Nitratireductor mangrovi: one gene and its partner. The main gene of each other region encodes a partner of the protein of the gene in region 2 in a complex. Links are inferred from orthologs where the notes say so. Each region holds a gene or a part of one and is shown on either strand. Other genes may lie near its edges. The genes, in order: FQ775_RS16935 and dapF.

Region 1 (11,572 bases), 220 kb from region 2 along the record:
CGACGCCATCATCTCGGTGAAGCTGGTCGATGGCATCGAAGCGGCGATCGACCACATCGAGACGCATTCCTCCCACCATACCGAGGCGATCGTGGCCGAGGACGCGCAAGCCGTCGAGCGCTTCTTCAACGAGATCGATTCGGCGATCCTGCTCCACAACGCCTCGACCCAGTTCGCCGATGGCGGCGAGTTCGGCATGGGAGCCGAGATCGGCATTGCCACCGGCAAGATGCACGCGCGCGGACCGGTCGGCGTCGAGCAACTCACTTCGTTCAAATACCGCGTGCGCGGTACCGGCCAGATCCGGCCTTGACCGACACCGCAGGCCAGTACGCGGGCGTCGATGCCCGCTACCTGCGCATGCCCTATGTCGAGCGCGGCATGGCGGTCGGCATCTTCGGCGGTTCCTTCAATCCCCCGCATGCCGGCCATGCGCTGGTGGCCGAAATCACCATTCGCCGGCTGCAGCTCGACCAGCTCTGGTGGCTGGTCACGCCCGGCAACCCGTTGAAGGACGCAGGCGAACTTGCCCCGCTCGCACAGCGCCTTGCTTTGTCGGAGAAGATCACGCCGGACCCGCGCATCAAGGTCACCGCCTTCGAGGCCGCGCATCGCATCCGCTACACCGCGGACACGCTCGAACTGGTCACCTCGCGCAATCGCGGCGTCGACTTCGTCTGGATCATGGGCGCCGACAGCCTGGCAAGCTTCCATCGCTGGCAGCGCTGGCGCGACATCATGGAACTGATGCCGATCGCCGTGGTCGACCGGCCGGGCTCGACCCTGTCCTTCCTGTCGTCGGTAATGGCCAAGGCCTATAGCCGCGCCCGCGTCGACGAGGACGAGGCACCGCTGCTTGCCCGGCTGCGGCCGCCGGCCTGGACCTTCATCCACGGTCCGCGCTCATCGCTTTCCTCGACCGCGCTCAGGCAGGCACGGCGCGACGAAGACTGAAGCGCCCGCCAACCCAAAGGCGCGGCGGCATCCAAGCGGCATGCCGGCGAAGAGCCGTCCACTTCCGGACAGTTTCTGCCGTTTTCGTCGCCTTTCGCGGCCTGCAAAAGCGACATTCTCATCACGTCATGACGCTTGCCACGCCGACCGAAGCGGAACCCGCCGCGATCGTCGAACCGGTGCAATCCGCGCCAGTGATCGCGATCGCCAGCATTATCCTGTCGATGGCGCTGGTGGCGATCGGCAACGGGCTGATGTTTGCCTTCGTGCCGGTCAGGCTGGGCGCCGAAGGCTTTCCGCCGAGCTGGGCCGGCCTGATCCTGACCGGGCTTTCGGCAGGCGGCATGGCCGGCTGTTTCCTCACCGGGCGCATGGTGAGCCGGGTCGGCCACGCACGCGTGTTCATGACCTTTTCGGCGCTGATCATCCTGTCCTGTGTCGTCGTCAGCATTCGGGTCGATCCCTGGCTCTGGATCCCGGCGCGGGCGCTCTACGGCTTCGCCATCTCCGGCCTGTTCATCGTCGCCCAGAGCTGGCTCAACGACGTTGTCGAAAACCACATTCGCGGCCGGGTGACCGCCTTCTTCTACGTGGCTTACGTCGTAGGCCTCGGCGTCGGATCCTATCTGCTCAGCCATATCGACGCCATGACCAACGCCGCGCCGGTAGTGGCGATCGCCTTCGGAGCCCTGTCGATCATTCCGGTGGGGCTGACGCGGCTGCGCACGCCGCCACCGCCGCCCATCGCCACGATCGCCCTGCGCCGCGCCTGGCAGATCTCGCCGGTCGGCCTTGCCGGCATGCTCGCGGTCGGCGGCCTGTCGATGATGGTCGCCGGCTTCGCGCCGATCCACGCCACGGCGATCGGCTTCGGCAAGGATCAGGTCGCACTGCTCCTGTTCGCCATGCCGCTCGGCACCTTGCTGTTCCAGCTGCCGCTCGGCTGGATTTCGGACCGTACCGACCGCCGCTACGTGCTGGTCGCCGCGTCGCTGATCGTGATCGGCGCCGGACTGCTTGCGACGGGCGCGGACGGATCGGTACTGTTGTGGATGATAGCCGTCTACATGGTATGGAGCGGCGCGACGGAATCGATCTACTCGATCGCCAGCGCGCACGCCAACGACCGCGCCGAAAAGGACGATCTCGTGCTCCTGTCGAGCACCATGCTGTTTGCCTGGTCGCTTTCCGGCTTCGTGATACCGGGCGTTGCAACCGCGCTCACCGCATTCACCGGCACCGGCGCCTTCATCTTCATCGCCATAGCGATTGCGGCGGTCTATTGCGCCTTCGTCGTCTGGCGCCTGACCCAGGCACAGGCCGTTCCGGCGGCCGAAAGCGGCGATTTCGCGCCGCTCTCCGCTCAGGCGCCGCCGGCGGCGGAACTGGCCTATCCCTCCGCCGAGGAGCAGGAAGCCGGTGAAGGACGGCCCGCCGGCATGTCTTGAAAGTGTTAAGGGTTAATGCCTATCTTCGGTATGTCGCGTGATTCACGCGGTGCGGTTGTTCTTGTTGCGAAAGGAAAGACACTGAGAACAGCACTGGGCAAGAAGGCTGAGATCATGCCTTCGCCGGCTGGGATGAGCCGAGATGGTCAATCCCACGCCTTGAAAACCGTCCTTGAATCTCTGGAAGACTCCAAGGCCGAAAACATCGTCTCCATCGACATCCAGGGAAAATCGAGCCTCGGCGACTACATGGTCGTTGCGTCGGGCCGCTCGAACCGCCATGTCGGGGCCGTTTCCGATCACCTGATCAAGGCGCTGAAGGATGCCGGCCTGGGCAATGCCCGCGTCGAGGGCCTGGGCAGCGCCGACTGGGTGCTCATCGACGCCGGGGACATCATCGTCCACGTCTTCCGCCCCGAGGTACGCGAGTTCTACAACATCGAAAAGATGTGGCAGGCTCCCGATCTCGAGGACGAAACGGTCCACTAGCCGGCCGTCAGGGCGATGCGGATTGCCGTTCACGCGGTGGGCCGGATGAAAGCCGGCCCCGAACGGGAGCTTGCAGACCGCTACTTCGATCGCTTCAGCAAGGCCGGGCCGCCGCTCGGCCTCGAATGGGCCGGCGTGACCGAGGCGCCGGAAAGCCGTGCCGGCAGCGCCGACGAACGGCGGCGCGAGGAGGCTGCGCGACTGATCACCCATCTCGGCGGCGGGACCGCGCTGGTGCTTCTCGATGAGCGCGGCAATAACCCGGGCTCGCAAGAGTTCGCCGGCTGGCTCGCCAGGTACCGCGACGACGGCCAGCGCTCGGTGATGATCGCCATCGGCGGCCATGACGGCCATGCGCCGGAACTGAGGGGTGACGCTGCGCTGGTGATGTCGCTCGGCGCACTGACCTGGCCGCATCAGCTCGTTCGCATCATGATCGCCGAGCAACTCTATCGCGCCGCCACCATCCTGTCCGGTCACCCCTATCACCGCGCATGAGCCCACGGCCGCGCGTTTTTTTGACAAATTGGCTGCACAGATTGAGATAGCAGTGACTAGTGCGGTGTGCTGATTCTGTTCGCACGACCGTACGCGAATGATCGAACGAGATCGCAGGATGACGCCAAGAGGGGGCCGGCCGGATCGGAGACTGCCGCAGCTTTGCGTCACATTGGCGATCGCGCTGACCGCCGGATTGCCGGCTCTGCCGGCCGCAGCCCAGGACGTCGGCGCCCTGGAGCGCCGGCAGGAGCAGCGCAACAGCGAGTATCAGCAGATCCTGCGTCAGATGACCTTGTCCAATGAGCGCCTCGCCGAACTGCAGGGCGAGGTTGCCTCCATGCGCAAGGACAATGCGGCCGTCACCGCTGCGCTGATCCAGGCCGCCAAGACCGAGCGCAAGCTCACCAACGACATCGCGGAGATCGAGGCGCGGCTGACGGCGCTGAAGGATCAGGAAGAAGCGATCCGCCTTTCGCTCCATGCCCGCCGCGGCGTCCTGGCCGAGGTTCTCGGCGCGTTGCAGCGCATGGGCCTGAACCCGCCACCGGCCATCCTCGTGCGTCCCGAAGATGCGCTGGCCTCGGTGCGCAGCGCGATCGTTCTGGGCGCGGTGGTGCCTGAATTGCGCGCCGAGACGGAAATCCTGCTCGGCGACCTCAGGGAACTCGCCTCGCTGCGCGACGCGATCCAGGCCGAGCGCGAACGCCTGTTTGCCACCGTCCAGGATCAGGCGGCGGAGAAGCAACGCCTGGCGCTGCTTCTGGAAGAGAAGGCTCGCCTCCTGCGCAAGACCGAATCATCGCTCGCCGAGGAACGCGAACAGGCCGCGGCGCTTGCCGCGCGCGCCGGCAGTCTCAAAGAGTTGATCGCCTCGATCGAGACCGAGATCGTGAGCGTGCGCGAGGCGGCCACGGCCGCCCGCCAGGCCGAAGCCGAGCGCGCTCGCCGCGAAGCGGAGGCGGCGGGGCGTCCGGTGCCGGAGGCCAACCGTCTGCAAGCCGGCCTACCCTTTGAAAGCCTTGAAGGAAATGTCTCGCTGCCGGTCGCCGGAGCCGTCGTCAGGCGCTTTGGCGAGGAGGATGGGCTGGGCGGCCACATGGCCGGAGACACGGTTCAAACACAATCCAATTCTATCGTCACAGCGCCTGCCGAAGGCGTGATTTTGTACGCGGGACCCTTCCGATCCTATGGGCAACTCTTGATACTGGATGTTGGCGACGGTTATCATATCGTTCTTGCGGGCATGGGCAGGATCAGCGTGTCGCTCGGGCAGTCGGTCCTCGCCGGAGAACCGGTCGGAGCAATGGGCGAAGCCAGAGTGGCAAGCGCTGCGGCGCTGGGCAGTGCAGGTTCCGGGCCGGAGCTCTACATAGAGTTCCGAAAAGATGGCAAACCCGTCGATCCCGCCCCATGGTGGGCGAAGCGGCGTTCTGGAAGGACTGAAAATGATTCGTAGGTTGTCGCTTCTTCTTGCCGGCGCCCTGATGGGCGCCTCCGCAATGAGCGTCGTATACGGCCCCGCCGGCTCCTCCGCGATCGCGGCAGGGTCGGACACCTACCGCTACCTCGCCGTGTTTGGCGATATCTTCGAGCGCGTGCGGGCCCAGTACGTGACCCCGCCGGAAGATCGCAACCTGGTCGAGAGCGCCATCAACGGCATGCTGGCCTCGCTTGACCCGCATTCCTCCTATCTCAATCCGGACGACGCCAAGGACATGCGCGTCCAGACCAAGGGCGAGTTTGGCGGCCTCGGCATCGAGGTCACGATGGAGAACGAACTCGTCAAGGTCATCACGCCGATCGACGACACGCCCGCCTCGCGCGCCGGGGTGCTGGCCGGCGACCTGATCGCCGAAATCGACGGCGAGGACGTGCGCGGCCTTTCGCTCGCGGATGCGGTCGACAGGATGCGCGGCGGCGTCAACACCCCGATCGAATTGACCATCCTGCGCGAGGGCGCCGTCGAGCCGATCAAGATCACCATCATCCGCGACATCATCAAGGTGAAGGCGGTCAAGTCGCGCGTCGAGGAGGACGTCGGCTACCTGAAGATCACTTCCTTTACCGAGAAGACCTTCGACGACCTTCAGTCGGCGATCACCGGCATCCAGGAAGAGGTGCCCGCCGACAAGCTCAAGGGCTACGTGCTCGATCTGCGGCTCAACCCTGGCGGCCTGCTCGATCAGGCGGTCAGCGTGTCTGATTCCTTCCTCGACCGCGGCGAGATCGTGTCGACCCGCGGGCGTGATCCCAAGGATGTCACCCGCTTCGACGCCCGACCCGGCGATCTGGTCGGCGGCAAGCCGGTGATCGTGCTCGTCAATGGCGGTTCGGCCAGCGCGTCCGAGATCGTAGCCGGCGCGCTGCAGGATCATCGCCGGGCGACGATCCTCGGCACCCGCTCGTTCGGCAAGGGCTCGGTGCAGACGATCATTCCGCTGGCCGAGAATGGCGCCCTGCGGCTGACGACGGCGCTTTATTACACGCCCGCAGGCAAGTCGATCCAGGGCAAGGGCATTTCGCCCGACATCCGTGTCGAGCAGCCGCTGCCCGACGAACTGCTGGGCCGCGACGTGACCCGCGGTGAATCGGAGCTGCGTGGCCACATCAAGGGCGACGAGGAAAGCGACGAGGGTTCGGGTTCGGCCGCCTATGTGCCGCCGGAGCCCAAGGACGACGTCCAGCTGGCCTATGCTCTCGACCTGCTGCGCGGCGTGAAGACCGATCCGGCCTTCCCGCCCAATCCGGACCAGGCCGTCCTCAACCAGTAGCCAGTAGGGGCCCGCGCATTTCGATGCGCGGGCCGTCTCTCCCGGTTTCGCGTTTCGACCGGATCGCATGTCATTCTGGAGAGGCTCTCAGCTTGCCACTCGACAAGCAGATCGAACGCCCGCTCGGACAGGACCGGCCCGCGCGCGAAGTAGCGCCGCGGGCGGCGGGTATGTTGCCGGGCCCCGGGCGCGTCGGCGGCGTCCTGCTTGCCGGCGCCGTGCTGGCCGCAGGCGGCGTGATCGCACTCCAGCCCGCCCCGTGGCGCCAGCCCGAGCCTGAAGTCGCCTCGACGCCGGCAGACCAGCCGGCGCCCCAGCCCAAGGAACTAGCGACGAACACGGAGCCGCCGGAACGGACTGCGCCGGCAGCGCCGTCGATCATTCGCGTGCCGGACGAGGATTCGAGCCAGAACGTGATCGTCATCCGCGATCCGTCGGCGCTCGGCCAGGACCTGCGGGTGGCCCACCTGCCCGACCGCGCCCTGCTCGAACAGTCCGCGCACGGTCCGCTGCCGATCAGGGGTGCCGACGGGCGCCGCCCGGTCGATGTCTATGCGCGTCCCTGGTCCGGCGCGCGCGGCGCGCGGGTCGCGATCGTCATCGGCGGGCTGGCGCTGTCGCAGACCGGCACCCAGGCCGCGATCGACAAGCTGCCGCCAGAGGTGACGCTGGCCTTCTCGCCGCAAGGCAACTCGATCGGCCGCTGGATGCAGGCGGCGCGCAGGCAAGGGCACGAGCTCTTGATGCAACTGCCGCTGGAACCCTTCGACTACCCGAACATCAATCCCGGCCGCAGCACGCTCACCACGCAGGCGACAGCCGGGCAGAACATCGACAATCTGCACTTCGTCCTGGCGCGCACCACCAACTATGTCGGGGTGATGAATTATATGGGCGCGCGATTCACGGCCGATCGCGACTCCTTTGCGCCGGTGATGCGCGAACTCGGCGCACGCGGCCTGCTTTATCTCGACGACGGCACCTCGGCGCGCAGCCTGGCCAATGACCTCGCCACGGCAAGCAGGGTTCCCTACGCGCAAGGCGATACGCCGATCGACCAAGAGCGCGAGCGTGGCAAGATCCTTGAAAAGCTCGACGAGCTGGAGCGCACCGCCCGCGCCCGCGGCTTTGCGCTCGGCACCGGCTCGGCCTTCGATGTCACCATCGATGCGGTGACGTCGTGGGTTGCCGAGGCCAAGAGGCGCGGCATCGAGATCGTCCCGGTCTCCGCCCTTGCCAACGATCCCGAGAAGGAATGACGCATTGGGCGACAAGACCCGTCTGGTGGACCCTCAAACCCTGCCATACCGGCCTTGCGTCGGCATCATGGTGCTGAACCGCGACGGGCTGGTCTGGGCCGGCCGTCGCATCCACGAAACCGACAGCGAGATGAGCGGTTCGCAAAAGCTCTGGCAAATGCCGCAAGGCGGCATCGACAAGGGCGAGGAACCGTTGCCAGCCGCCCGCCGCGAGCTCTACGAAGAAACCGGCATCAAGACGGTTTCGCTCGTCGCCGAGGCGCCGCGCTGGATCAACTACGACCTGCCGGCACACCTTGTCGGCATCGCGCTCAAGGGCAAGTTTCGCGGCCAAACCCAGAAATGGTTTGCCTTCCGCTTCGAGGGCGACGACGACGAAATCCGCATCAACCCGCCGCCCGGGGGCCACGAGGCCGAGTTCGACGCCTGGGCCTGGAAGCCGATGCGCGACCTGCCGAACCTCGTGGTGCCGTTCAAGCGCAGCGTCTACGACGAGGTGCTGGCCGCCTTCGCGCACCTCGCCTGACGGTGCGGCTTTTCGTCGTCTGGATGCTGGCCGTTGCCTAGGCGCCGGCCAGTTCGTCGATGATCGGGCACTCCGGCCGCTCGTCGCCATGGCAATGGGCGACGAGATGGCTCAGCGCGTCGCGTAGCCCTTTCAGCTCTGCGATCTTGCGATCAATCTCGGTGAGCTTGGCTTTCGCGATAGTCTTGACGTCGGCGCTTTCGCGCTCGCGGTCATTGTAGAGCGACAGCAATTGCCGACATTCGGCGACCGAGAAGCCGAGCCCGCGTGCCCTTTGCAGAAAGCGCAGCCTGTGCACGTCCGACGTCGAATAGTCGCGATAGCCATTGCCGGACCGGTCCGGCTTCAGAAGCCCGATATCCTCGTAGTAGCGGATCGTCTTCGCCGGCAGGCCCGAGCGTTCGGCCGCATGTCCGATGTTCATGTCATCACCCTTCCGTTTGGCCGGAAACTTTCCAGACACCTGTGCTGTTCATTTCAACGAGAGCGTCCTTAGCCGCAGCGCGTTGCCGATGACGGACACCGAAGAGAGGCTCATGGCGGCGGCCGCGATCATCGGCGACAACAGCGTGCCGAAGACCGGGTAGAGCACGCCCGCCGCCACCGGCACGCCAAGCGCGTTGTAGGCGAAGGCGAAGAAAAGGTTCTGGCGGATGTTTCGGATGGTGGCTTGCGCCAGGGTACGGGCGCGCACGATGCCGGTCAGATCGCCCTTGACCAGCGTGATGCCTGCACTCTCCATCGCCACGTCGGCGCCCGTGCCCATTGCAATGCCGACATCGGCGGCGGCCAGCGCCGGCGCATCATTGACGCCGTCGCCGGCGACCGCGACTCTGGCGCCGCCGGCGCGCAGTTCCTCGACCAGCCGCTGCTTGTCCTCGGGCAGCATTCCGGCCCGAACGTCATCGATGCCGAGTTTCCCGGCTACAGCTTGCGCCGTGCGTTCGTTGTCGCCGGTCGCCATGATGATCCTGAGGCCGCTTTCATGCAGGTCGCGAATGGCGTCCGCCGTGGTCGCCTTGATCGGATCGGCGACGGCGAGGAGGCCGGCCGCTCGACCATTGATAGCAACGAACATCGCCGTCTTGCCTTCGCCAGCGAGCGCATCGGCCTTTTCGGCCAGCGCACCGACGTCGATCCCGAGGTCGTCCATCATCGCCCGGTTGCCGAGCGCGACCTCGCGACCGTCGACCTTGCCGCGCACGCCCTTGCCCGTCACCGCGTCGAAATCGGTTGCCTGTTTCAGGTCGATGTTGCGCTCCGTGGCGCCGGCCACGATCGCTTCGGCCAACGGATGTTCCGACCCTTTTTCCAGGCTTCCTGCACGCACGAGGACATCGTCCTCGGAAAAACCTTCGGCAGTGGCCACGTCGGTGAGCTTCGGCCGGCCTTCGGTCAGGGTCCCGGTCTTGTCGACGATCAGCGTGTCTACGCTGGCGAAGCGCTCGAGCGCTTCCGCATCCCTGATCAGCACGCCGGCCTGCGCGCCCCTGCCCGTCGCCGTCATGATCGACATCGGCGTTGCCAGCCCCAGGGCGCATGGGCAGGCGATGATCAGCACCGAGACCGCCGAGACGATGGCGAAGATCATTGAGGGCGAAGGGCCAAAGAGGGCCCAGACGACAAAGGCCGCGATCGCGACCAGCACGACCGTGGGGACGAAATAGAACGACACGCGATCGGCCAGCCCCTGGATCGGCGCGCGCGAACGCTGCGCCTTGGCGACCATCTCGACGATCCGCGACAGCATGGTTTCGGCGCCGACCTTGTCGGCAGTGATCACGAGGGTGCCGTTCTTGTTGAGCGTTCCGCCGGTAACCGTGTCGCCCTCCACCTTCTCCACCGGTACCGGCTCGCCGGTGATCATCGATTCATCGACCGAGGAGCGGCCCTCGGCCACGGTGCCGTCGACCGGCACGCCGTCGCCCGGCCGTACGCGTAGCCGGTCGCCTGCGACCACTTCGTCGAGCGGCACGTCGCTTTCCGTACCATCGTCTGCGATGCGTCGCGCCGTCTTCGGCGACAGGTCGAGCAGGGCGCGGATTGCCGAGCCCGTGCGTTCGCGCGCCTTGAGTTCCAGCACCTGGCCGACGAAGACCAGCGCGACGATGACCGCGGAGGCCTCGAAATAGACCGGCACCGCGCCGCCATGGCCGCGGAACTGGTGCGGAAAGATGCCGGGGAAAAGGGTGGCGACGACACTGTGGAGATAGGCGGTGCCGACCCCGATCGCGATCAGCGTCCACATGTTGGGGCTGCGGTTCTCGATCGACTGCCAGCCGCGCTCGAAGAACGGTATCGCCGCCCACAGGACCACAGGCGTCGCCAGCGCCAGTTCGGCCCAGACGGCAACCCGCTCGCCAAGCCAGTCGCGGACCGGCAAGCCGACCATCGGTCCCATGGCGATGACGAGCAGCGGCAGCGCCAGTCCGGCGCTGACCCACAGCCTGCGCGTGAAGTCGACCAGTTCCGGGTTCGGTCCCTCCTCGCCGGTGGGCACGCCCATCGGTTCCAGCGCCATGCCGCATTTGGGACAGGAGCCGGGCGCGTCACGCACGATCTCCGGATGCATCGGACAGGTGTATTGCGTACCGGCAGGCATTGGCTCGGGCGCCGGCCGGTCGCCGAGATAGCTTTCCGGATCGGCCTCGAACTTCTGCTTGCAGCGTGCGGAGCAGAAATAGAAACCCTCGCCGGCATGGCGACAAAAATGCTCCGCGCTCGCGCGGTCGACCTTCATGCCGCAGACCGGGTCGGTTGCCTCGACGAAGGCTTCGGGCGACTTTTTGAACTTCGCTTGGCAACCGGTGCTGCAGAAATGGAAAACATGGCCGTCATGCTCGACGCTCGGCTTGCCGGCCGAGGGATCGACGGTCATGCCGCAAACGGGGTCGCGGACCACCTTTCCGGCTTCCGGCCCGGTGTGATCGGCGCAGCACGCCGCCCCTGTATGTTGGTGGCTGTGGGTGTCGTGGGCCATCTGTGGTCGTGCTCCGTCGGGAGAGAAAATTCTTCAGGCCAAACACAGATAGACCTTCCAGTCACTGGAAGATCAACAGCTTTTTTTTAGAGCGTCGAAACCGGCTCCGGCTTACCGCCTGACGACCCCACAGGCGATGCGGTCGCCGGCGTCGCCGGAAGGCTGGCTCGCGTAGTCGTCGGGGTCGGAGTGCACGATCACGGCAGTCCCGTCGCCGTCCAGCAAAGGATGCGCACCGTCTTCCAGCGAGACACGGTCGGTGAAGAACTCGACCTTGAGCACGCCGTTTTCAGCGACATAGACATTGGGCAGATCACCGGGATGAGGGCCATGCTCGGCATTGATGCCATGCGCGCGGTCGCCCGCGATGTGCCCGCCCGCCGATTTGAAGCCGTCCCCGACGGTGCATTGTCCGGTCTCGTGAAGGTGAAGCCCGTGCGGACCGGGCGGAAGTCCGATCATCTCGACAATGATGCGCAGCGTTCCTGAACGCGTCGTCTCGAAGCTGACCGTGCCGGCCTCGGCTTCGGCCGGATCGATCATGTTTGCCGCCGCCGTGGGACCCTGGGCATGGGCCACGGACATTCCGGAGGCAAAAAGTATCGCGCCGATGACGATTTTCATGAGTTCCAACCTTGTCCCGA
Region 2 (11,507 bases):
CGATTCTTTCGATATGAATGAATTCAATCGTTTATAAATATCGGGAGTTACGTAAACGTCAAAACATTGCCGAAAAAAGCGTCAACGTTCAGCCTTCCCCGCCGACATCTGTACGAGAATACCCCTCGGCTCAGGCGTCGTGTCCCGCTTCTCGCACACCCGCCTCCTCCGCCTTGCCATCCGGCCAGTCGCGGCTTTGCATCTCGATCAGCCGCGATGCCGTGCGTTCGAACTCGAACGATTCCGTCGTGCCGGTGCGGCCGCGATAAAGGGCCTGCGGCTGCGCGGCGGCGCTGGCGATCAGTCGCATGCGTTTGTCGTAGAGCGTGTCGATGAGCAGGATGAAACGTTTGGCCTCGTTGCGCATGGCGTCGTCGAAGACCGGGACGCTTTCCACGAACAGGGTCTGGAACCGCGCGGCGATCGCCAGATAGTCGCGCGCACCCAAGGGCCGCCCGCACAACTCCTCGAAGGTGAACCTCGCCGCGTCGCGCGTCGCGCGCGGCACCTTGATCGAGCGTCCCTTGACCGCGACCTCCTCGGCCTGCTCGGCCGCGCCGTTGGCATAGTCGCGCCAGGCCGCCTCGAAGGCCTCGCCGGTCTCCTCGTCCAGCGGCGTCAGGTAGACCGGCAGCCGGTTCAGTTTTTCCAGCCGGTAATCCGTATCGCTGTCAAGGCTCATCACATCGGCGTGGCGCGCCAGGATGGCGATGAAAGGTTCGAACAGCGGTCGGTTGAGGCCGTTGTGATAGAGCTTCTGCGGCGCGACGTTGGACGTGGCGACCAGAACCACGCCCTCCTCGAACAGGGCCGAAAACAGCCGCGACAGTATCATGGCGTCGGCAATATCGGTGACCGAGAACTCGTCGAAGCACAAGACCCAGGCCTCGCCGGCCAGCGCCCGCGCTACCGGCGGTATAGGGTCGTCGCCCTTGACCTCGCCCGCCTTCAGCGCCGTGCGATGCCGGCCAATGCGATCATGAACCTCGGCCATGAAGTCATTGAAATGCACCCGGCGCTTGCGGTTGACCGGCACCAGTTCGAAGAACAGATCCATCAGCATGGTCTTGCCGCGGCCGACGGCGCCGTGGATGTAGAGGCCTTTGACGGGCGCCTTCGGTTCGCGCCGGCGCGCGAACAGCCAGCCGAGCGCGCTCGACTTGGCGGCCAGCCGCTTGTTGGCGAGTTCCTCGACCAGCCGGTCGAGGCGTTTGGCGATCTTTTCCTGGGCGAGGTCGCGCGTGACCTCGCCGCGCTCGATCAGGCGTTCATAGGCCTGGCGAACCGAGGGAAACGGCTGCAATCCGTCGCGCAGGGACATGGGCCGGCCTCGGTTCGCGCGATCAGCTTGTCCTGGCTCCTCAGCGCGAAAGCGAGATCGGCTGCCCGGTCGACATCTGGCCGTCGAAGCGCTCGCCGCCCGACGAATAGAGGCGGGCAAGCACGTTGCCGCTCTCGTCGTAGAGCGACAGCTGCTTGCCGGCGACATTCCACGATTTCACGCCATCGAGCGGCGCCGGGCAGCGCAACGGGCCGGCGCGGAAGCCCTGGCCGAACTTCGTCTGTGGCGTGGCGATGCGGCAGTTCTGGCCGGAAACGGAGGCGCTCCACACCCCCGCCACGCTGCCGACCGTGAGGTCCGCTGCGCCGGTCGGCACGGCCGTCTCGACGACGGGCGTGTTCGGATCGAGCGCGGCGACGTCTTCGCTCTCTTCCGGCGTGACGGTGCCGCCGGGCGGCGGCGGGAAGCTCGACGGGTCGGTCGGTCCGGTCGGCGACGGCGGCGGCAGCTGGCTCGCCACGACGGTGCCCGCGGGGGCCGGATTGAGTGGTGCGGGCCCGCCGACCGAACTGAAGCGGGAGCTCTGGCATCCGGCAACCGCCAGGGCGCAAAGCGTCAGGGCAACCGTGCCGGAAATCGAAATCTTCATCCTTTTCCTCCGTGGGACATCACGGCAGGGAAAATACGCCCCGCATCGATGCCTTGAATGGCGAAAATCATGGCGATCTTTGGGTCAATTGCACGATCGCATGGTTAAAATTAGGTTGCGCGCGGCGAATCTTGGCGCGGTATAGCGCGGCTCGGCACGAAGATATAGCCCGAGGGTCCGACGATATGGCACTCGCGCAGGCCGTGTGGCTTGTCGGCGGAGCCCGCGAGCACGAAATGACCCACTGCCGCCGCACGCGCCTCGACCCGATCCGGATCGAGACCGTAGATGCGGATTTCGACCCCGGTCCCGCGCGCCTCCACGCCGGCGACGACGCCTGCCATGTCATGGTCCGCGTAGGAATGGTCGGCATGCAGCATCAGCACCGAGCCGGCGATCTCGATCGCGGCGAAATCGGCGTCGGCGTAGATCGTGTTGGCGCCGAGCACCTCGCGCAGGAAGGTTTCGGTCTCGGCGATCTCCGGAACCAGCAGGTTCAGCCCGACGCCGCGCGGCAGCGAACGACCGAACTCGTCGGCCGCCATCCAGGGCTCGCCCGTCCGCTTTTTCATCGCTTCACCCGTGTTGAAAAAATCCTTGATCGGTCCGTTAAAGCCCTTATCTCCAAAGCGATGAAACGTCGAGCGCTGCTGAAATGGCTTGGCTTGGGTGGCGCGGCCTCGCTTGCCGGCGGAACCGCCTATGCCGTCAGCCGCAATGGCGACAATCCCTACTACCAGGGTCCGCCCAGCGACCATTTCGACGGTCGTGTCTTCTTCAATCCCGATGGCGTGCCGCCACGCCAGTTCGCCGATTTCCTGCGCTGGCAGTTCGGCGGCGGTCGCGCTAGGTGGCCGGGCGAATGGCCAAGCCCGCATCCGCCCGCGCGGCCGGAGGCGTCGGTTGACGGCCAGGGGCTGCGCGCCACCATGGTCGGCCACGCGACGCTGCTCATCCAGACCGGCGGCCTGTCGATCCTGACCGATCCGGTCTGGTCGCTCCGCGCCTCACCCTTTTCGCTGGTCGGCCCGAAGCGCGTGAACCCGCCGGGCATCGACTTCGACGATCTTCCGCCGGTCGACGCCGTGCTTCTGTCTCACAATCATTACGACCATCTCGACCTCGGCACCTTGCGGCGGCTGAAGGAAAAGCACGATCCGCTGGTGGTCACCCCGCTCGGCAATGATGCCATCATCCGCGACGCGGTGCCCGACATGCGCATTCACGCCGGCGACTGGGGGGACCGGGTCACGCTCTCCAACGCGGCTGGAAGCCTCGACGTCCATATCGAGCCCGCGCACCACTGGTCGGCGCGCGGCACCGGCGACCGCCGCATGGCGCTCTGGGCCGCCTTCGTGCTGTCCGGCCCGGCCGGCAAAGTCTACATCGCCGGGGACACCGGCTTCCATCGCGGCATCAATTTCCGCGCCGCGGCCGAGCGCCACGGCCGCTTCCGCCTCGCCGTCCTGCCGATCGGCGCCTACGAGCCGCGCTGGTTCATGGAGCCCCAGCACCAGAACCCGGAAGAAGCCGTCGAGGCGATGCGACTGCTTGGGGCCGAACATGCCGCCGGCTGCCACTGGGGCACCTTCCATCTCACCAACGAGGCGATCGAGGAGCCGCGCGACCGCCTGTTCGCCGCGCTCGACACCGCCGGCATGCCGCGGCAACGCTTCCGGCCGTTGCTGCCGGGCGAGGTCTGGGACGTGCCGCAAACATCCGAGGCGTGACATCGCCCTTCCTTGCGCTAGGATAGTACCGGGGCGACACGGGAGAGGCGAAGGATGCGTATGTTGCGGGGGGTGATGGCTTTGATGGTCGCCGGTGGAATTTCAGGCGCGGCCGCTGCCGGATCGATAGCGGACAAGGGGGCCGAGGCCGAGAAACAGTTCGCCGCCGGCCAGCCGATCGCGGCGATCGAGACGCTCGATTCTGCGGTCGCGAAAATCTGGGATACCATGCCGCTGACGGTGCGACGGGCGGTGCTTGTCGAGAGCGTGTCCGGCTATGGCATCTACGCGCCGCGCGACAAGCCGGCCTTCGGGCCGGGCGAGGCGATCGTCATCTATGTCGAGCCGATCGGTTTTGCCTACGGCAAGGACTCGCTCGGGGCAGGCCAGATCGCTTTCGACATCGACCTGGCGATTGAGGATGAAGCCGGCACACAGGTGCTGCAGCGCGAAAACTTCGTCTCGGTCGAAACGCCGGTCCGCTACCGCAATCGCGAGTTTCATCTGACCGTGAACCTGAACCTCAGCGGCGCCCCGACCGGCAAGTATGTCGGGCGGTTCCTCTTGAAGGACAGGCACTCCGACAAGACCGCCGAGTTCGACGTGCCGTTCGAGATCGCCGGCTGACCCTGCTGAGGGAACGGTACGCGCCGAAACGCGTTCTTTTGATTGTCCGCCCAGCAAAGGGTCAATCCGGAGAGCGCGCTCATGATCAAATGGATACTCATTCTGCTCGTCGTCGCTGCGGTGGCGAGCCTTCTCGGCCTCAATTCGCTGGCCGGTGCCGCCATGACCGGCGCCAAGCTGCTGATTGCCGTCGCGCTGATCCTGTTCCTGCTGGTGCTGTTCGGCCTGGTGGCGATCGCCTGATCCTCGCTCTGCGGCCGCCATCGCCAGCGTCTGGTAATCGGGGCTCGCTTCCGCCATATAGGGGCCGGATCGATCACCTGGACCGGCAATGGAAGAGCGGCCGCATTTTGCCAAGATGAACGGGCTCGGCAACGAGATCATCGTTGCCGACATGCGCGGTCGCGCCGGGCGCGTATCGCCAGCTGCCGCGCGCGCGCTGGCCGCGGACCCGGCGACGCGTTTCGACCAGATCATGGCGATCCATGATCCGAAGACGCCCGGCACGGCCAATTTCATCGAGATTCTGAATTCCGACGGCTCCTCCGCCCAGGCCTGCGGCAACGGCATGCGCTGCGTCGTGCAGGCGCTGGCCGCCGAGACCGGTACAGCCCGCTTCACCTTCGAGACGGTGGCCGGCATCCTCAACGCCGAGGAACATGCCGACGGCTCGATCTCGGTCGACATGGGCAAGCCGCGCTTCGACTGGCAGGACATCCCGCTCGCCGAGGAATTTCGCGACACCCGCATGATCGAGTTGCAGATCGGCCCGATCGACGCCCCGGTGCTGCATTCGCCTTCGGTGGTCTCGATGGGCAACCCGCATGCCGTGTTCTGGGTCGACGACGACGTTTGGTCGCACGATCTCGAGCGTTTCGGGCCGCTGCTCGAAAACCATCCGATCTTTCCCGAAAAGGCCAACATCACCATTGCCAGGGTGACCGCTCCCGACGCCATAACCATCCGCACCTGGGAGCGCGGCGCCGGGCTCACCCGCGCCTGCGGTTCCGCCGCCTGTGCTGCCGCCGTCTGCGCGGCGCGCACCCGCCGCACCGGCCGCGGCGTGACCGTCACCGTGCCGGGCGGACCATTGCTCATTGAATGGCGCGATGACGACCACGTCATCATGACCGGCCCCGCCGAATGGGAATTCTCGGGACGCTTCGATCCCGCCACCGGCGCCTGGGAACGCGAAGTCGAGGGCGCGGTCTGATGGCTGTCGACATCGTTACCTTCGGCTGCCGGCTCAACACCTATGAGTCGGAAATCATGCGCCGCGAATCCGAGGCCGCCGGCCTCGGCGAGCTCGACGGCGGTGCCGTGGTCTTCAACACCTGCGCCGTCACCGGCGAGGCGGTGCGCCAGGCGCGCCAGGCGATCCGCAAGGCGCGCCGCGAGAACCCGGCCGCGCGCATCATCGTCACCGGCTGTGCCGCCCAGACCCATCCCGGCAGCTTCGCCGCCATGGACGAGGTCGATCTCGTGCTCGGCAATGAGGAGAAGCTGAAGAGCCAGAGTTACCGCGCCTTGCCCGATTTCGGCGTCAACGACACCGAAAAGACCCGCGTCAACGACATCATGTCGGTGACGGAGACCGCGCCCCATATGGTCGATGCGATCGAGGGCCGCGCCCGCGCCTTCGTGCAGGTCCAGAACGGCTGCGACCACCGCTGCACCTTCTGCATCATCCCCTATGGCCGCGGCAATTCCCGCTCGGTGCCGATGGGCGCCGTCGTCGAGCAGATCAAGCGACTGGCCGGCAACGGCTATCGCGAGGTGGTGATCACCGGCGTCGACATCACCTCCTATGGCACCGACCTGCCGGGCGCGCCGCGCCTCGGGCGCCTGGTGCGCACCATTCTGCGCCAGGTGCCGGAGCTCCAGCGCCTGCGGCTGTCATCGATCGATTCCATCGAGGCCGACGAGGATCTGATGGCGGCGCTCGCCGACGAGCCGCGCCTGATGCCGCATCTGCACCTGTCCCTGCAGTCGGGCGACGACATGATCCTGAAGCGCATGAAGCGGCGCCACCTGCGCGACCATTCGATCCGCTTCTGCGAGGACGTTCGCCGTCTGCGTCCCGACGCCGTCTTCGGCGCCGACATCATCGCCGGCTTCCCGACCGAGACCGAGGCGATGTTCGAGAATTCGCTGGCAATCGTCGATGAGTGCGGGCTGACCCACCTCCACGTCTTCCCGTTCTCGCCACGCGAGGGCACGCCGGCCGCCCGCATGCCGCAACTGCCGCGCCGGCTGGTCAAGGAGCGCGCCGCGCGCCTGCGCGAGGTTGGAGAGATCGCCTATCGCCGCCATCTCGACGGCGTTGTCGGCAGCGCCCAGAAAATTCTTGTCGAACGCGAAGGTCTCGGCCGCACGGAAGGTTTTGCTGTCACCGCAATTGATCGCGGCGCACCGGGCGACATCGTCGCCGCCCGCATTGCCGGCCATGACGGCGAACGGCTGAACGCCGTCGCGCTGGCCGAGGCGGCCTGACGGACGCACGCATGGCATTCGGTTTCATCAAGAAGATCTTCTCCTTCGGCAAGAAGCAGGTCGAGGAGGTTCCCGCCGAAGACGAGGCAGCAGAGGCGGCGACCGCCCCCGCGCCCACTGAAACCGCGCCGCCGCCGCCCGCGCCGGAAAAGGCAAAGCCGGAGCCGGGTCCTTCCGAGCCAGGTGAAGGGGAACGCCCGAAGACCTGGCTACCCCTCCTGGAACCGGAAGCCGAAAAGCCGGCGGAGCCCGTTCCCGGGAAAGCGGCGAAGGAGACCGCGGGCGAAGCTCCAGCTAAGCCGGCGTCCAGGCAACCTGATGCACCGCAAACCCCGCCATCTCTCAAGGGTGAGCCACCGGTGGAGGAGGCGTCCCCATCTCCACCGCGGGAAGAGGCAGGCGAGACGCCGACCGAGGAGCGCGAGGGCCAACCCGCCGCGAAGCTCAAGCCCGAGCCGGCCGCACCGGAAGCCGAACCAACCCCGGAGCCGGCTCCCTCCGCTCCTCCTCCGGCGAAGGTCGGCGAGACTCCGGCCGAGCCGGTTGTAGAGGAACGTTCGAAAACGCGGCCGCTACCGAGAAAACTGGAAGCCGAAAAGCCGGCCGAGCCTGCTCCTGAGAAGGAGCCAAAGGAAACCGGGCCCCAACCGCTGCCGGCAGAATCCGTCGGTGCCGAGCCCGCCGCTGCCGAAACCGCCGATGCCAGCGACAAGGCGGCTCCTCCGCCGCGGGAGATTGGCGACATATCAGCCGAGCCGGCGAAGGAAACCCCACCTCAACCGCCGCCGGCGGTCGAGCCTCCGCCAACCGCGCCGACGCCAAGATCCTCGCCTCCCGCCGGCCGCGTCACGGTGTCGAAAACCGTCGAGGCGCGTGTCGAGCAAGCGCCCGCTGCGCCCGAACCGGAAGCAAAGCGCAGCTGGTTCCAGCGCCTGCGCGACGGCCTGTCGCGTTCCTCGCGCGAACTCGGCGGCAACATCGCCGGCGTCTTCACCAGGCGCAAGCTCGACGAGGACGCGCTCCAGGATCTGGAGGACGTTCTGATCCAGGCCGATCTCGGCATGGAGACCGCGATCCGCATCACCGACACGCTGGCCTCCGGTCGCTACGGCCGCGACGTCTCCGACGACGAGGTGCGGACCGTCATGGCCGGCGAGATCGAGAAGGTGCTGGCGCCGGTGGCGCTGCCGCTCGAGCTCGACCTGTCGCACAAGCCGCACGTCATTCTGGTCGTCGGCGTCAACGGCACAGGCAAGACCACCACCATCGGCAAGCTCGCCGCCAAGCTCGTCGGCGGCGGTCTCGACGTCATGCTGGCGGCCGGCGACACCTTCCGCGCCGCCGCCATCGAGCAGCTCAAGATCTGGGGCGAGCGTACCGGCTCGCCGGTGGTCGCCTCAAAGCTCGGTGCCGACGCCGCCGGCCTCGCCTACGACGCCTTCGAAAAGGCGAAGGAGGCGGGATCGGACGTGCTGATCATCGACACCGCCGGCCGCCTGCAGAACAAGGCCGAGCTGATGGCGGAACTGGAAAAGATCGTGCGCGTGCTCGGCAAGCTCGATCCCGAGGCGCCGCACACGGTCCTTCAAACTGTCGACGCAACCACCGGCCAGAATGCACTCAACCAGGTCGAGATCTTCCGCAATGTCGCGGGTGTGAACGGCCTGGTGATGACCAAGCTTGACGGCACGGCGCGTGGCGGCATCCTTGTCGGCATCGCGGCCAGGCACAAGCTGCCGGTCTATTTCATCGGCGTCGGCGAACAGGTCGACGATCTGGAACCCTTTTCGGCCGGCGAGTTCGCCAGGGCGATCGCCGGCGTGGCATAGCGAAAAATGACCGACAAACCCCTCTTCGAACGCGAACCCGCAGACCCGAAACGTGACGCGATGAACCCGCTCCTGAAGCTGGTGCTGGAGCTCGGGCCGCTGGTCGTCTTCTTTTTCGCCAACGCGCGCGGCGAATGGCTGGCAGCGACCTTTCCGTCGCTTGCCGCCTTCGGTGGACCGATCTTCATCGCCACCGGGATGTTCATGATCGCCACCGCGCTGTCGCTCGGCATCTCCTGGATCATGGTGCGCTCGCTGCCGATCATGCCGCTGGTCTCCGGCGTCATCGTCTTCGTCTTCGGCGCGCTGACCTTGTGGCTGCAGGACGAGACCTTCATCAAGATGAAGCCGACCATCGTCAATTCGCTGTTCGGGACCGTGCTCCTTGGCGGGCTCATCTTCGGCCGTTCGCTGCTCGGCTATGTCTTCGACCAGGCGTTCCGGCTCGACGCCGAGGGCTGGCGCAAGCTCACCTTCCGCTGGGGCCTGTTTTTCTTCTTCCTGGCTCTTGTCAACGAGATCGTCTGGCGCTCCTTCTCCACCGACGCTTGGGTGGCGTTCAAGGTCTGGGGCATCATGCCGATCACCTTGATCTTCACCTTCAGCCAGATGCCGCTGGTCATGCGTCATTCGCTCGACGAGCAGAAAGGCTAGTGGAATGAATCTGACATTCGATAGCCGCTCGCTGTCGGCCTCAACATCGAATGTCAGATTCATTCCACTAGGAACTTGAACTTGCCAGTGGTTCTTCGGTTTCCGACATTTGCCCTCGCGGCCGATACGAACGGGATGCGAATGTCGGAAATGAACCACTAGAGGGAGCCGCCATGCAATTCATCGAGACCCGCGAGCAACTGCGCCAGCACTACAAGGCGCCCGGCGACCTTCCTCTGCGCAAGGAGTTGAAGGCGCTCGACCCTCATTGCCGCAACTTCATCGCCAAAAGTCCGTTCGTGCTCATCGGCTCGTCCGACGGCAACGGCAATGGCGACGTCACGCCCAAGGGCGACAGGCCCGGCTTCGTCGCCGTGCTCGACGACAACACCCTCGCGATTCCCGACCGGCCCGGCAACAACCGGCTCGACACGCTCGAAAACGTCATCGCCAATCCCGCCGTCGGCCTGCTGTTTCTCATCCCCGGCATGAACGAGACCTTGCGGGTCAACGGCACTGCCCGCATCACCGCCGACGAGGCGCTGCGGCTGGAACTCGCCGTCGACGGCAAGAGCCCGGCGTCAGTGATGATCGTCACGGTCAACGCCTGCTACATGCATTGCGCCAAGGCGTTCCTGCGTTCGGCCCTGTGGAACCCGGAGGCCTGGCCGCCACGTGCAGCGATGCCGACGCTGGGCGAGATCATGAAGGATCAACTCGCCCTTGCCGAACAGGCCGCCGAGGCCGACCGGCGGCTCGAGGAAGCGTATCGCAAGACGATGTGGTGAGGCCACTCGCCTCAGCCGGTCCATTCGATCCAGCGGCCGTGATAGTCGCATTTGGCGAGCCTCGTCGTCTCGCCGCCCGGCCATGTTGTCACGCTGAGCGTGGCGAAAGGGTCGTTCGGGTCGCGTGGCTCCATGCGCAGCCGGGCGATCGGGCTGTCGGGCGTCGCCGCCTTCCCTGCCTCGTCGAGTACCGCCACGATCGCGTCCTTGGTCGCGCGCGGCAGATATTGCCACATGATGGTGTGGAAGAAGACCAGCGCCGTCCCGTCCCGCGGCCCAGCCAGCCGGCGGCGAACGAAATCGGCCGCATCTGCGCGCTCGACCACGAACGGTTCAGCCTCGGCGAGACCGATCGCGGCGTCGAGACGCTCCAGCCTGTGAGGCTGGTCCGCCCACAGATAGGAGCGTAACCGCAGCCGCTGGTCGGGATCGCGAAAGTCGACCGGGCGGATGTCGCTACCGGCGCGCGCGACGATCGCCAATTCGCCATCGAGCGGCGGCGGCGTGCCGCGCATCTCCGGCGAAAGCCGCACCGGTGACGCGGCGTTGCCCCAGCCGGCATCGCCGTAATCGTAGCGGAAACGGTCGAAGATCAGGTTGAGCCCGGCGCTGGACCCGATCTCGGCGCCCGAAAACGGACGTTTCAGCGCGCGTGCCGCCGCAAGGAAGCCGGGCAGGATCATGCCTGCCCGCGCGATCTCGTTGGTCTGCGGCGGATTGTCGAGCGCTCGCACCAGCGCCTCGTCGTTGCGCCGGATCGCTGCCGCCAGTTCCGTCTCGAACGTCGCCTGCGCCACTTTTGCCGCCGGAAAAAGCGCGGCCAGGGCGTCGTCCTCGCCGGACAGTACCAGCGCATGCAGGCCGCCGCAGAGCCTGAGCGCCAGTGCGTCGGCGCGCGGATTTCCTTCCCATTCGAGCACCTGCAGGCCGGTGACCGTCGAGCGGTCGAGGACCGACGCCAGCGCCCGGCACAGCCGGGCCGTGAAGGGCGAACCGAGATCGTCGCAGGCGATCGCCTGCTTTTCGAAATGATCGCGGATTGCGGCCGCGCTCATCGCGGCCTCAGATCGGCGCTGCGGCCTTCAGGATTGGCAAACGGCGCTGCAATCGATCCTTCCTGCACCTGTCGCTCATGGCCGAGCATCCAGTGCACCGTCGGAAAGGCGAGATCGTCCCAGGGAATGTCGTCCCAGCCGAACAGTCCGACTTCAAGGCTTTCCTCGCCGGCCGAAAAGCCCGGCTCGTGCAGCACCGCGCGATAGATCAGCTGCACCTGCGACAGTCGCGGCACCGAATAGACGGCAAGCAGGCTTTCGATGGCAAGTCGTGCGTTGGCTTCCTCCAGCGCCTCGCGACGCGCGCCGTCCTCCGGGGTCTCGTGCAACTCAAGAAAGCCGGCCGGCACGGTCCAGTAGCCGCGGCGCGGCTCGATGGCGCGCCGGCACAGAAGCAGCT

What was found.
Region 1: the proteins of dapF (region 2) and FQ775_RS16935 are in contact, whole or in part, in a solved structure (PDB 5YGU), measured with the Escherichia coli proteins. The link is inferred for Nitratireductor mangrovi from one-to-one orthologs.

Annotation. Positions count from the first base shown.
Region 1 is NZ_CP042301.2:3,470,970-3,482,541, forward strand. What follows is about bases 6,276-9,187. They hold FQ775_RS16935 (RNA pyrophosphohydrolase), read left to right. Parts: upstream 6,276-7,426; coding sequence 7,427-7,948; downstream 7,949-9,187. Other genes in these bases: FQ775_RS16930 (divergent polysaccharide deacetylase family protein), read left to right, coding at 6,276-7,422; cueR (Cu(I)-responsive transcriptional regulator), read right to left, coding at 7,986-8,372; FQ775_RS16945 (heavy metal translocating P-type ATPase), read right to left, coding at 8,421-9,187. Also shown: FQ775_RS16895 (glutamate-5-semialdehyde dehydrogenase), read left to right, coding at 1-313; FQ775_RS16900 (nicotinate-nucleotide adenylyltransferase), read left to right, coding at 361-954; FQ775_RS16905 (MFS transporter), read left to right, coding at 1,083-2,402; rsfS (ribosome silencing factor), read left to right, coding at 2,517-2,891; 23S rRNA (pseudouridine(1915)-N(3))-methyltransferase RlmH, read left to right, coding at 2,907-3,389; FQ775_RS16920 (murein hydrolase activator EnvC family protein), read left to right, coding at 3,508-4,848; FQ775_RS16925 (S41 family peptidase), read left to right, coding at 4,838-6,163; more of FQ775_RS16930, read left to right, coding at 6,256-6,275; more of FQ775_RS16945, read right to left, coding at 9,188-10,928; FQ775_RS16950 (superoxide dismutase family protein), read right to left, coding at 11,040-11,552. UniProt on the Escherichia coli protein: Master regulator of 5'-end-dependent mRNA decay.
Region 2 is NZ_CP042301.2:3,697,129-3,708,635, forward strand. Bases 3,714-6,560 are described here. They hold dapF (diaminopimelate epimerase), read left to right. Parts: upstream 3,714-4,619; coding sequence 4,620-5,501; downstream 5,502-6,560. Other genes in these bases: FQ775_RS18105 (hypothetical protein), read left to right, coding at 3,716-4,288; FQ775_RS18110 (DUF1328 family protein), read left to right, coding at 4,370-4,531; mtaB (tRNA (N(6)-L-threonylcarbamoyladenosine(37)-C(2))-methylthiotransferase MtaB), read left to right, coding at 5,501-6,560. Also shown: cell division protein ZapE, read right to left, coding at 131-1,321; FQ775_RS18090 (protease inhibitor Inh/omp19 family protein), read right to left, coding at 1,362-1,931; FQ775_RS18095 (VOC family protein), read right to left, coding at 2,042-2,503; FQ775_RS18100 (MBL fold metallo-hydrolase), read left to right, coding at 2,564-3,661; more of mtaB, read left to right, coding at 6,561-6,781; signal recognition particle-docking protein FtsY, read left to right, coding at 6,793-8,610; FQ775_RS18130 (septation protein A), read left to right, coding at 8,617-9,264; FQ775_RS18135 (pyridoxamine 5'-phosphate oxidase family protein), read left to right, coding at 9,438-10,052; FQ775_RS18140 (DUF2332 domain-containing protein), read right to left, coding at 10,064-11,107; FQ775_RS18145 (NUDIX hydrolase), read right to left, coding at 11,104-11,507. UniProt on the Escherichia coli protein: Involved in the succinylase branch of the L-lysine biosynthesis and in the biosynthesis of the pentapeptide incorporated in the peptidoglycan moiety. Catalyzes the stereoinversion of LL-2,6-diaminopimelate (L,L-DAP) to meso-diaminopimelate (meso-DAP).